DNA from 3 places in the Arthrobacter sp. NPDC092385 genome. Region 1 is predicted to be linked to each of the others. Evidence: riboswitches for the same ligand, from Rfam matches in the RefSeq annotation. Region 1 holds a riboswitch; each other region holds the start of a gene.
The links. A riboswitch is a leader RNA that binds a small molecule or an ion and turns the genes downstream of it on or off. The one in region 1 is predicted to bind thiamine pyrophosphate.

Region 2: another riboswitch for thiamine pyrophosphate. It lies ahead of thiD (bifunctional hydroxymethylpyrimidine kinase/phosphomethylpyrimidine kinase); the one in region 1 lies ahead of thiM (hydroxyethylthiazole kinase).
Region 3: another riboswitch for thiamine pyrophosphate. It lies ahead of ACIQCY_RS01425 (ECF transporter S component); the one in region 1 lies ahead of thiM (hydroxyethylthiazole kinase).

What each region holds. Positions count from the first base shown of each region.
Region 1 is NZ_JBIVQL010000018.1:36,223-39,486, forward strand. Features, by position in the region: gene ACIQCY_RS16565 (thioesterase family protein) at 1-372, shown strand, start outside; gene ACIQCY_RS16570 (DUF427 domain-containing protein) at 517-801, shown strand; gene ACIQCY_RS16575 (aldo/keto reductase) at 840-1,871, shown strand; TPP riboswitch at 1,960-2,058, shown strand; gene thiM (hydroxyethylthiazole kinase) at 2,098-2,970, shown strand; gene thiE (thiamine phosphate synthase) at 2,970-3,264, shown strand, end outside.
Region 2 is NZ_JBIVQL010000010.1:101,185-104,448, reverse strand. Features, by position in the region: gene rplU (50S ribosomal protein L21) at 1-214, opposite strand, end outside; gene thiD (bifunctional hydroxymethylpyrimidine kinase/phosphomethylpyrimidine kinase) at 456-2,039, opposite strand; TPP riboswitch at 2,030-2,143, opposite strand; gene ACIQCY_RS13745 (Rne/Rng family ribonuclease) at 2,248-3,264, opposite strand, start outside.
Region 3 is NZ_JBIVQL010000001.1:283,816-287,079, reverse strand. Features, by position in the region: gene ACIQCY_RS01430 (ABC transporter ATP-binding protein) at 1-1,233, opposite strand, end outside; gene ACIQCY_RS01425 (ECF transporter S component) at 1,230-1,838, opposite strand; TPP riboswitch at 1,902-2,025, opposite strand; gene ACIQCY_RS01420 (DUF4235 domain-containing protein) at 2,113-2,373, shown strand; gene ACIQCY_RS01415 (arsenic transporter) at 2,450-3,264, opposite strand, start outside.

The DNA.
Region 1 (3,264 bases):
CCCGGAGGCTTCATCCGTTCGCTCGAGGTCCGGGTCGTCCCGGGGCACCGCCCCGGCCGCGGGCAGGTGTGGATGCGGAATCCCTACTCGATGCTCGAGGAGCAGCCGACCTCCGACGTCGTGCGGCTCGTCGGCATGATGGATGCCGCCAACGGTATCGCCGCGCGTGTGCCGCCCGGAGGGGACAGCTGGATGTTCCCCAACGTGGACCTCCAGATCCACCTCCACCGCCTGCCCAGGGGCGAGTGGCTGGGGCTCGACACCCGCGTCACCTTCGGCGGGCACGGAGTAGGGCTGACCTCGAGCGTCGCGCACGATCTCGACGGGCCCTTTGGCCGCCTCGAGCAGATCCTGACCGTACGGAAGCTCTGACCGCGCCCGCCGGCCGCCGAAGGAGGCCCGCGCCCGGAATGCTCCGGCTGCCCTGGGAGTTGGGGAAGGTACCGCGCCCTCGCCGACAGGCAGCAGGCGCCACCGCGCTCACGCGAGCGCGGGAACCGTCGAGGAAGAGGAATCATGCCGAAAGCAATCTGGAACAACACGGTCATCGCGGAATCGGCGGAGACGGTGATGGTCGAGGGGAACCACTACTTCCCGCGGAACTCCATCTCGCAGGAGCACTTCGTACCGACCCGGACCCAGACCGTCTGCCACTGGAAGGGCACGGCGAGCTACTTCACGCTGGAGGTGGACGGTGAGCAGAACAAGGATGCGGCCTGGAGCTACCCGGAACCGAAAGAAGCAGCGGAGAACATCCGTGGTTACTACGCTTTCTGGAAGGGCGTCACGGTCAGCGAATGACCACCGCACAGGGCGCCGTCCACTGACGAAGGAGCACCATGGAGTACAGGAAACTCGGCAACAGCGGCACCTCGGTATCGCATCTCGCACTCGGCACGATGACCTTCGGCGCGGAATCGGACGAGGGCGTCTCGCACGCCATCCTGTCCGACTACGCGGCGGCGGGCGGCAACCTGATCGACACGGCCGACGTCTACACGGCCGGCACCTCCGAGGAGATCATCGGACGGTGGCTCGCCAGGAACCCTGCGGAGCGTGACCGGATGGTCCTGGCGTCCAAGGGCAGGTTCCCCATGGGCGAGGACGTCAACGACCTCGGACTGTCCCGGCGCCACCTCCGACGGGCGCTGGACGCCTCCCTGACGCGGCTCGGGGTGGACCACATCGACCTGTACCAGGTGCACTCGTGGGATCCGCTGACCCCGCTGGAGGAGACCCTCGGATTCCTCCACGAAGCGGTGGTCCAGGGCAAGATCGGCTACTACGGGTTCTCCAACTACACCGGCTGGCAGCTCACCAAGGCGGTCATGATCGCCCGCCAGCGGGGCTACTCCCTGCCGGTGACACTGCAGCCGCAGTACTCGCTGCTCGTACGCGAGATCGAGGCCGAGATCGTCCCGGCGGTACTCGACGCAGAGATGGGGATGCTGCCGTGGTCGCCCCTGGGCGGCGGCTGGCTGACCGGCAAGTACTCCCGCGACACCGAACCCACCGGTGCCACGCGGCTCGGGGAGAACCCGCAGCGCGGCATGGAGGCCTGGGAGAAGCGCAACGCCCAGGACCGGACGTGGCGGATCATCGATACCGTGACCGGCATCGCCGCCGAACGCGGCGTCAACGCCTCGCACGTCGCACTGGCCTGGGTCGCGGCGAAGCCCGCCGTGACCTCCGTGATCCTCGGAGCGCGCTCGCAGGAGCAGCTGGCGGACAACCTCGCGTCGGCGGACCTCGAGCTGACACCCGAAGAACTCGGCCGCCTCGACGACGTCAGCGCGCCCACGTTCAGCGACTACCCCTACGGAGGCCCCGGCAGGGAGCAGCGCAGCCGCCGAATCGAGGGCGGCCGCTGATCCCTGGGGCGGGTGCACGTGCCTGCTGCACGGGTGCCCGCCCTTCCGCCCCCGGCTTGGAAGCTCCGCGCCGAGGCGTTATCGTTCGAACAGCGACACGGGGTGTCCCTCCACGGGAGGGGCTGAGATGAGACCCGTCGAACCTGATCCAGCTCATACTGGCGAAGGGATGTCCTGCCGGGCCTTCGGTCCGTCCGTCCTTCCGCCCGACCGGCGAAAGGCAGCCATGACCGAGACACCTGCGCAGACACGCCCCCCAGCACCGGAGCGCGGCGCGTCGCCGCAGGACGGCCGGGTCACCGCCGAAGCATGCGCGGCACTGCTCGCGGACCTCCGGAACGCCTCGCCGCTGGTCCAGTGCGTCACCAATGCCGTCGTCACGAACTTCACCGCCAATGTCCTGCTCGCACTCGGCGCCGCTCCCGCCATGGTGGACATCCCCGGGGAGGCCGGCCAGTTCGCGCCCGTCGCCTCGGGGGTCCTCGTCAACCTCGGCACGCCGACCGACAGTCAGCGCGCAGCCATGCGTGAAGCTGCGGAGGCCGCCGGGTCTGCCGGCACCCCGTGGGTCCTCGACCCCGTCGCCGTGGGCTTCCTCTCCGTCCGGACCGACGCCGCGCGGCAGCTCGTCGCCCTCGGGCCCACGATCATCCGCGGCAATGCCTCCGAGATCATCGCCCTCGCGGGCGCGGGCGGCGGAGGACGCGGGGTGGACTCCACCGACGAGACCGCAGCGGCGCTCGACGCCGCCCGCGCGCTCGCGCAGCGCCACGGATCGGTCGTCGCGATCTCCGGTCCCGTCGACGCCGTCGTCCCCGCCCGCGGCGCGGTCATCCGGGTGGACAACGGCACTCCTCTGCTGACGCGCGTGACGGGCGGCGGCTGCGCGCTCGGCGCCGTCATGGCCGCCTTCGCCTCCCTCACACCGGATGCACTGCTCGCCGCGACCGCCGCCACCGGCGTCTACACGCTCGCCGCCGAGAAGGCCGCCGCACTTGCGGCGGGTCCCGGCACCTTCGCGCCCGCTTTCCTCGATGCGCTCGCCGCCATCACGCCGGCCGACGTCGTGCAGGGCCTGAACCTCCCGGACGGCGACTGATGCCGCGGCCGCTCCCGGCGTCTTACCTGCCGCTCTATCTCGTGACCGACACGCTGCTGAGTACTCCGCGGACCGTCCCGGATGTCGTCGCGGCCGCGGTGGCGGGCGGTGCGACGTGCGTGCAGGTGCGGGACAAGCACGCGGGGGGCCGCGACCTTCTCACCCTCCTGGTCGCGGTGGCCGAGGCCGTCGGCGATCGCGTGCCCGTCCTGGTCGACGACCGGGTCGACGTGTACCTGGCGGCACGCGAGCAGGGTGCCCCGGTCCATGGCGTGCATGTGGGCCAGTCCGACC
Region 2 (3,264 bases), on a different contig from region 1:
TCTTCGGTCCACGAAGATTCTCGACGATCTCGGCAGTGACGGTGATCTTCTCGAGGTCCTCCGCTGCGGAGGTGATCTTGGCGCCGTCTACCAGAAGGAGGGCGGGGAGCTTGAACGTGCTTCCTGCCTGACCGGTGACGCGGTCAAGGGTAACGAGGTCTCCTACAGAAACCTTTTCTTGGCGGCCGCCTGCGCGGACAATCGCGTACACCACTTGGGAACTCACTTCTCTCGACATTCTTGACTTCTGATGAAAAAACCTGGGTGCGCCTCGGCAGCAATCCGGGAGGTTGCTCCTCGTGCCGAGCCCGCGCCGCGTATCCTCGACACCGCAGCCCGGGAGCTGCTCGTGCCTGATGGACAACCTGCACGGTCTGCTGACTGCACAGTCTGCAAGGCCTGCGCTGCTGCCGCCGGACATGCCGGTTAACAGGCGAGTGCACCGAGGGTCCAGATTACGCCAGTACGGCGTCTTCCCGCAAATCAGCGGGCCGGGGCGCGGCGCCCGGGCCGTGGACCCGAGGAGCGTCGAAGAAATCGCGCTCGTACACGGCGGACCATCGGAACGCCCTCAGCATGGCATCCTTGCCGGCTGCCGAGGCACTCCTGTGCGCGCGGTCCACGATCTGCTTCGCCTGCGCCGTCGCCGCCGCGAAGGCGGGGTCCGCGTAGGTGGCGATCCACTCCGCATAGGGGTGGTCTCCGCCGTGGTGGCCGGGCTCCTGATGGTCGCCTTCACGGACTTTCTCCTGCACGTGGTCGCCCACGGCGGCGTAGAGCCAGAAGCACGGCAGCACGGCCGCGACGAGCTCGGCGTACGAGCCGCGGGCGGCGACGGCCGCCAGGTGGTCGCAGTAGGCGCGCGTGACGGGACCGGCTGCTCCCTCGCCGAAGCGGAAGCCCGTCTCCCGCGCCAGCCACGTCCTGTGGAGCTCGGCCTCGGTCCGCAGGCACGACGTCGCGGAGGCCAGCCAGAACAGCTGCTCGTCCTCGGAGGGGGCCATGGCTGCCGCCCGGGCGAGCACGCCCGAGTACTCCCTGAGGTAGAGGGCGTCCTGCTGCAGGTAGTAGGCGAAGTCCGCTGCCGGCAGGCTGCCCCGAATCATCCCGGCGACGAATCCGAGCCCGAGGATCTCCCCGCGGATCGCGGCGGTGTCCCGCCAGGCGAGATCGGTGAAGCGCTGCAGCATGCGCGGATCCTGGGCGGAGTGGAAATGGTGGACGGGCCCGCTGCCGTTCCCGACGTCGAGCAGGTCGGCGGCCTCGAGTGCCCCCTCGAGCCAGAACTTGGCCTCCCGCACCGCCTGGGACCAGTCCCCTCCCACGGCCTGCCTCGTCGCGATGGCCGACGACAGGGAGCATCCCGTCCCGTGCGTGTTCGTCGTCCCGACCCGCCGGCCGTCGAAGACCAGGGCGTCCGCGGCGTCCGTCCCGGGGACGAGGAGCGCGTCCGGGCACCGCTCCCCCGGCAGATGCCCGCCCTTCACCAGCACGCTCGTGCCGAGCTGCTCCGCGAGGGCGCTGCCCTGCTCCAGTGCCTCGGGCCAGGACCGCGCCTGCCCGGCTCCGACGAGCACTGCGAGTTCCGCGATATTGGGGGTGACGAGCGAGGCACGGCGGGCGAGGTCGACGACGGCGCGCACGGCGTCGTCGTCGAGTAGCCGGGCGCCGCTCGTGGCGACCATGACGGGATCGAGCACCACGACGGGAGGACGGGCGTCGTCGAGCCACTCGGCGACGCAGCGGGCGATGCCGGCGCTGCCGAGCATGCCGATCTTCACGGCGTCGATGGCGACGTCGCCGGCCACCGCGTCGAGTTGCTGCCGCAGGAATGCCACGGGCGGGGTGTGCACTCCGGTGACGCCGAGGGTGTTCTGCGCGGTCAGCGCCGTCACGACGGCCATCGCATAGCCACCGCCGGCGCTGATGCTCTTGATGTCCGCCTGGATACCGGCGCCGCCGCTGGGATCCGAACCGGCGATGCTGAGGATATTGGGAATCCTGGAGCGTGAGCTCCTCGATGCACGGGCAGTTTCCATGGCGACATCCCTCCGCTAGGCCTCGGGCGCCGCGCGCCCACTAGATCAGGTTCGACGGGTTTGATCTCAGCCCTGCATCCGGCAGGGCACCCCGTGTCGGGATCCAGCCTATAGCAGCGGGCACGGCCCGGCTGCAGACGGCGAAGGCCGGAGTCCTCTCGGACTCCGGCCTTCGCGGCCCGTACGGGACGGGGCGGTCCCGGTGTTCCTACAGCTCCGAGGCGGGCACACCCACGCCGAAGATCAGGGGCTCGGCTGCGGACGGCTCAGGCCTCCGCGCGAGGGCCGGAGCCTTGGCGACGTGCCGCGTCCCCGAGTGCTCGGCGGGCGCCTCGGGAGCCTGCGTCTCGATCGTCGTGTCCGCTGCACCCTGGGCGCTGCGCGCCACCCGCCGGCGCGGACGCGTGCGGCGGGCCGGTCCTGCGGCCGGTTCCGCAGCGGGTGCGGCCACCGGAAGCTCCGGCGCCTTCCCGCCGTCGGACTCGCCTGCCTCCGGCGCGGGCTCGCCTGCCTGCGGCACGGACCCGACAGACTGCGGCGCGGGGGCGGGCGCGGGCGCATCGGCACCTGCACCGGCGCCATCGGCTGCCGGCTTCCTGTTGAACGCCTCGCTGAGGCTGTCCAGCGTCAGGCGTGTCGACGGCGCCTCCTGGGAGTCCTGCACCTCCTGGCGGCGGTTGTCCGCACGGGGCAGCGTCACCGTCTCGCCGTTGATGGTCAGGACGGCTTCGGTCACCTGGATGTCCGCTGGAGCGTCCGGTTCCCCGGCCGGCTCCTCGTGGGCGTGGTGCGTGGCGGCCGCGATGGTCGCGAGTGCCGCACGGGCTGCCTCCGCCTTCGCTGCACGGTCGGCGCTCTCCGCGACGGGCGCTGCGGGCTGGACGACGGCGGCGTCCTCCTGCTGTCCGCCCCGGCCCCGGTTCCGCTTGCGTTCGCTCCGGGACATCTTCTCCTGGCGCGCCTGCTGCTGGTCCTGCACAGGCGTGTGGCTGCGGTGCTCCACGGGTTCCATGTGCGTGACCACACCGCGGCCCGCACAGTGCTCGCAGTCCTCCCCGAAGACCTCGAGCAGGCCGGTGCCCATGCGCTTGCGCGTCATCTGCACGAGCCCGAGCGAGGTCACCTCGGCGACCTGGTGCTTGGTCCTGTCCCGGCCGAGGCACTCGACGAGGCGGCGCAGCACGAGGTCGCGGTTCGCCTCGAGGACCATGTCGATGAAGTCGAT
Region 3 (3,264 bases), on a different contig from region 1:
CGGATTGGCCTTCAGCAGATGGGTGAGCCGGAGCCGCTCGGCCAGCTCGGCGATGCGCCGGGGGTCCGCGCTCCCGCTGACCCTCCTCGGCCCGAACTCGAGTTCCTCCGCGACGCTCGCCGTGAGGAACTGGTGCTCGGGCTCCTGGAAGACCGTGCCGATGCGCTGCACGAGCTGGGAGGAGCGCCAGCGGAACGGGTTCCTCCCGGCCTCGCCGGCGAGCCGGGCGGACGCCTCGAGCGTCCCGGCCCGCGGACGGAGGAGGCCGCCGAGCGTGAGCGCCGCCGTCGACTTCCCCGCACCGTTCGGCCCGGTGATGCTCAGGGCCTCCGCAGCGCGCACCTCGAGCCCGAGGTCCTCCACGGCGGCCGGCCCGCGCTTCGTCCTGGCCACGGCCAGGCCGTGCGCCGAGAGGAGCACCTCCCCGCCGCCGCCGGGCACCCGCCCGCCCACGGGAGGCCGGAGGCCCGGGACCCATACGCCTGCCGCCGCGAGCCGGCTTCGCGTCTCCTCCCGGCTGAGCACGGTTGCCGGGGCACCGTCCGCGAGGACACCGCCCTCGGCATCGAGCACGATCACGCGATCGACGACGTCGGCCCACACCGCCACACGGTGCTCCACGACCACGAGCGTCGCCCCGGTCCGCTCGAGGACCCGGACGACGGCGTCGCGTACCTCCAGCACGCCGTCGGGGTCGAGGTTCGCGGTGGGTTCGTCGAGCAGGAGCAGGCCGGGTTCCATCGCGAGCACGGACGCGAGCGCGAGGCGCTGTTTCTGCCCGCCGGACAGCGCGGTGGTGGGGTGGTCGAGCGGGAGGTCCAGGCCGACGTCGTCGAGCGCCCGTCCCACGCGCTGCCAGATCTCCTCCCGCGGCACGGCGAGGTTCTCGGCAGCGAAGGCCACCTCGTCGCCCACGCGCGCCAGCACGACCTGCGTCTCCGGATCCTGCAGGACGAGCCCTGCGCGTCCCCGCGCCGTAGCGGGCGGGGCGCCGTCAAGCAGGAGCTCACCCTCCTGCTCGCCCTCGTCGTTGGTGCCGAGCACCCCGGCCAGGCCGTGCAGCACGGTGGATTTTCCCGCGCCGGACGCCCCGAGGAGCAGGACCCGCTCCCCCGGCTGGATGTCGAGGTCCAGCCGGCGCGCAGCGAACGCCTTCCTGCCGGCATGGCGCCAGCCCCATCCCCGGGCGCGGACGTGCACCGCTCCCGGGGATAGCGCGTCGACTGGTGTCACACGTCCGCCGTGCGGCCCGCGGCGAAGGAGGACAGCACGCCCGTCTTCGCGAGGCCGCGCATGGCGAGCCAGGACAGCAGGCCGGCGATGACGACGCCGGAGATGGCGGCGAACACGGTGTAGAGGACCTTGAACTCGATGGTCCACAGCGCGTTGTACATGATGTTCTCGCTGATCGCGAGGGCGAGCCCCGCTGCGAGGCCCGCCAGCAGTGCCACGGGCAGGTTCCACTTCCGGTACAGGAACAGCAGGAAGACCAGCTCGGCCCCGAGTCCCTGGATGAGCCCGGAGACGAGGACGAGGATGCCGAACTGGGTGCCGATGAGCGCCGAGACCGCGGCCGCGAGCACCTCGCAGTAGAGGGCGGCGCCGGGCTTCCGGATGATCAGCCCGCCGAGCACTCCCGCGATCAGCCAGCCGCCCGAGTAGAGGCCCGCCAGGGGCGGGAAGCCGGCGGTGAGCACGCTGATGCCCGAGTAGCCGGCCGACCAGGCGAAGAACAGGACGCCGACGGCGACCGCGATGACCGAGGCCACCACGATGTCGACGACGCGCCACTGGTTGGTGCGCGGAGAGGTGCCCTTGAGGGCCGTTGGTGATGCCATGGTGATGTCCTCCTGAGGTACAGGAGGGGAGAGTGCCGGACTGCCGTTGAAGCAGCATCCGTGCACTCTGAGAACTCGACTCCCTTCGCCGGTACTAGCCGGATCAGGTTCGAGGGTCTGCGGCGGTCCGCACTCTCAGCGCCCGTTCCGCAGCCTGCTGCGAATCGGCGCTCCCCTGTCGTTTGTTGGTTGAGCGCTACCGATCCTACACCTGCGGAGGGGCGTGGGCCGCGGCTAGGCTAGGCCCAGGACTATCGGACTAGAAGGAGAAACCATGAACGTGGTGTTCAAATTGCTCGGCGCCGGCATGAGCGTGGGTGCGGGCTTCGTCGGGACCAAGCTCGTCGACTTCCTGTGGGAGAAGATCACCGGTGAGGCCCCGCCCAAGAGCAAGGACGGGCTGGAGAACACCCTGCGCTCGGCCCTCGTGTTCGCCGTGATCTCGGGTGCGGTCAGCACGACCATCCAGGTGCTCACCAACCGCTCGACGCAGAAGGCGATCGACCGCTTCTCGAAGACACGCGACCTGACCTGAGCCCTTCCCGGCAGGGGTGCAGGAGGGGCGCCCGCCGTTTCGCGTACGGGGTACGCGGCGGGCCCCCTCCTGGCGCTCAGGTGCCGATGATGGTGAGCCATCCGGCGAGGGCGAGGAGGGTGATGACGAGCACGGGGATGGTCAGCACGATGCCGATCCGGAAGTACTGGCCCCAGCCGATGTGGATGCCCTTGCGGTCCAGGACGTGCAGCCAGAGCAGGGTCGCGAGGCTGCCGATAGGGGTGATCTTCGGCCCGAGGTCGGAGCCGATGACGTTGGCGTAGATCATGGCTTCCTGAGTCAGCCCGGCAGCTCCTGCGGAGCCGATGGCCAACGATGCGATGAGGACGGTGGGCAGGTTGTTCATCAGGGACGCGAGGACGGCGACGATGACGCCGACGCCGAGTGCGGTGATGAGTACCCCGCCGGTGCCGATGGTGGAGAAGACGCTGGCGAGCTCGTCGGTCAGGCCCTGGTTCCGCAGCCCGTAGACGACCAGGTACATGCCGATGGAGAACAGGACGATCTGCCAGGGCGCTTCCTTCAGGATCCGTGGAACGGAGATCCTCCCGTGCGGGAGGGCGGCCGCGCCACCCTGTGCAGATCCTTCATCACCCCGGTCCGAATCGGCGGGGGCGCGGGTGACCGGCATACCGTGAGGACGTGCCGTCGACCGGTGGGACGCACCGACCGTCTCGTAGTCGGGGTCCGCTGCCCGTTCGGCGCCTTCAGGTGATCCTGGCGTCGATCCCGGCACTGCGGACGCGCCGGTGAGGGTGCTGGTCCGGGGGAAGAGGAAGGCCGGCCGGCGGGAGGCGACGATCATCAGGACGACGGCTCCGGCTCCCGCGACGGCGGAGAGTGGGATGTGCAGTGGTTCGGCGGCGAAGT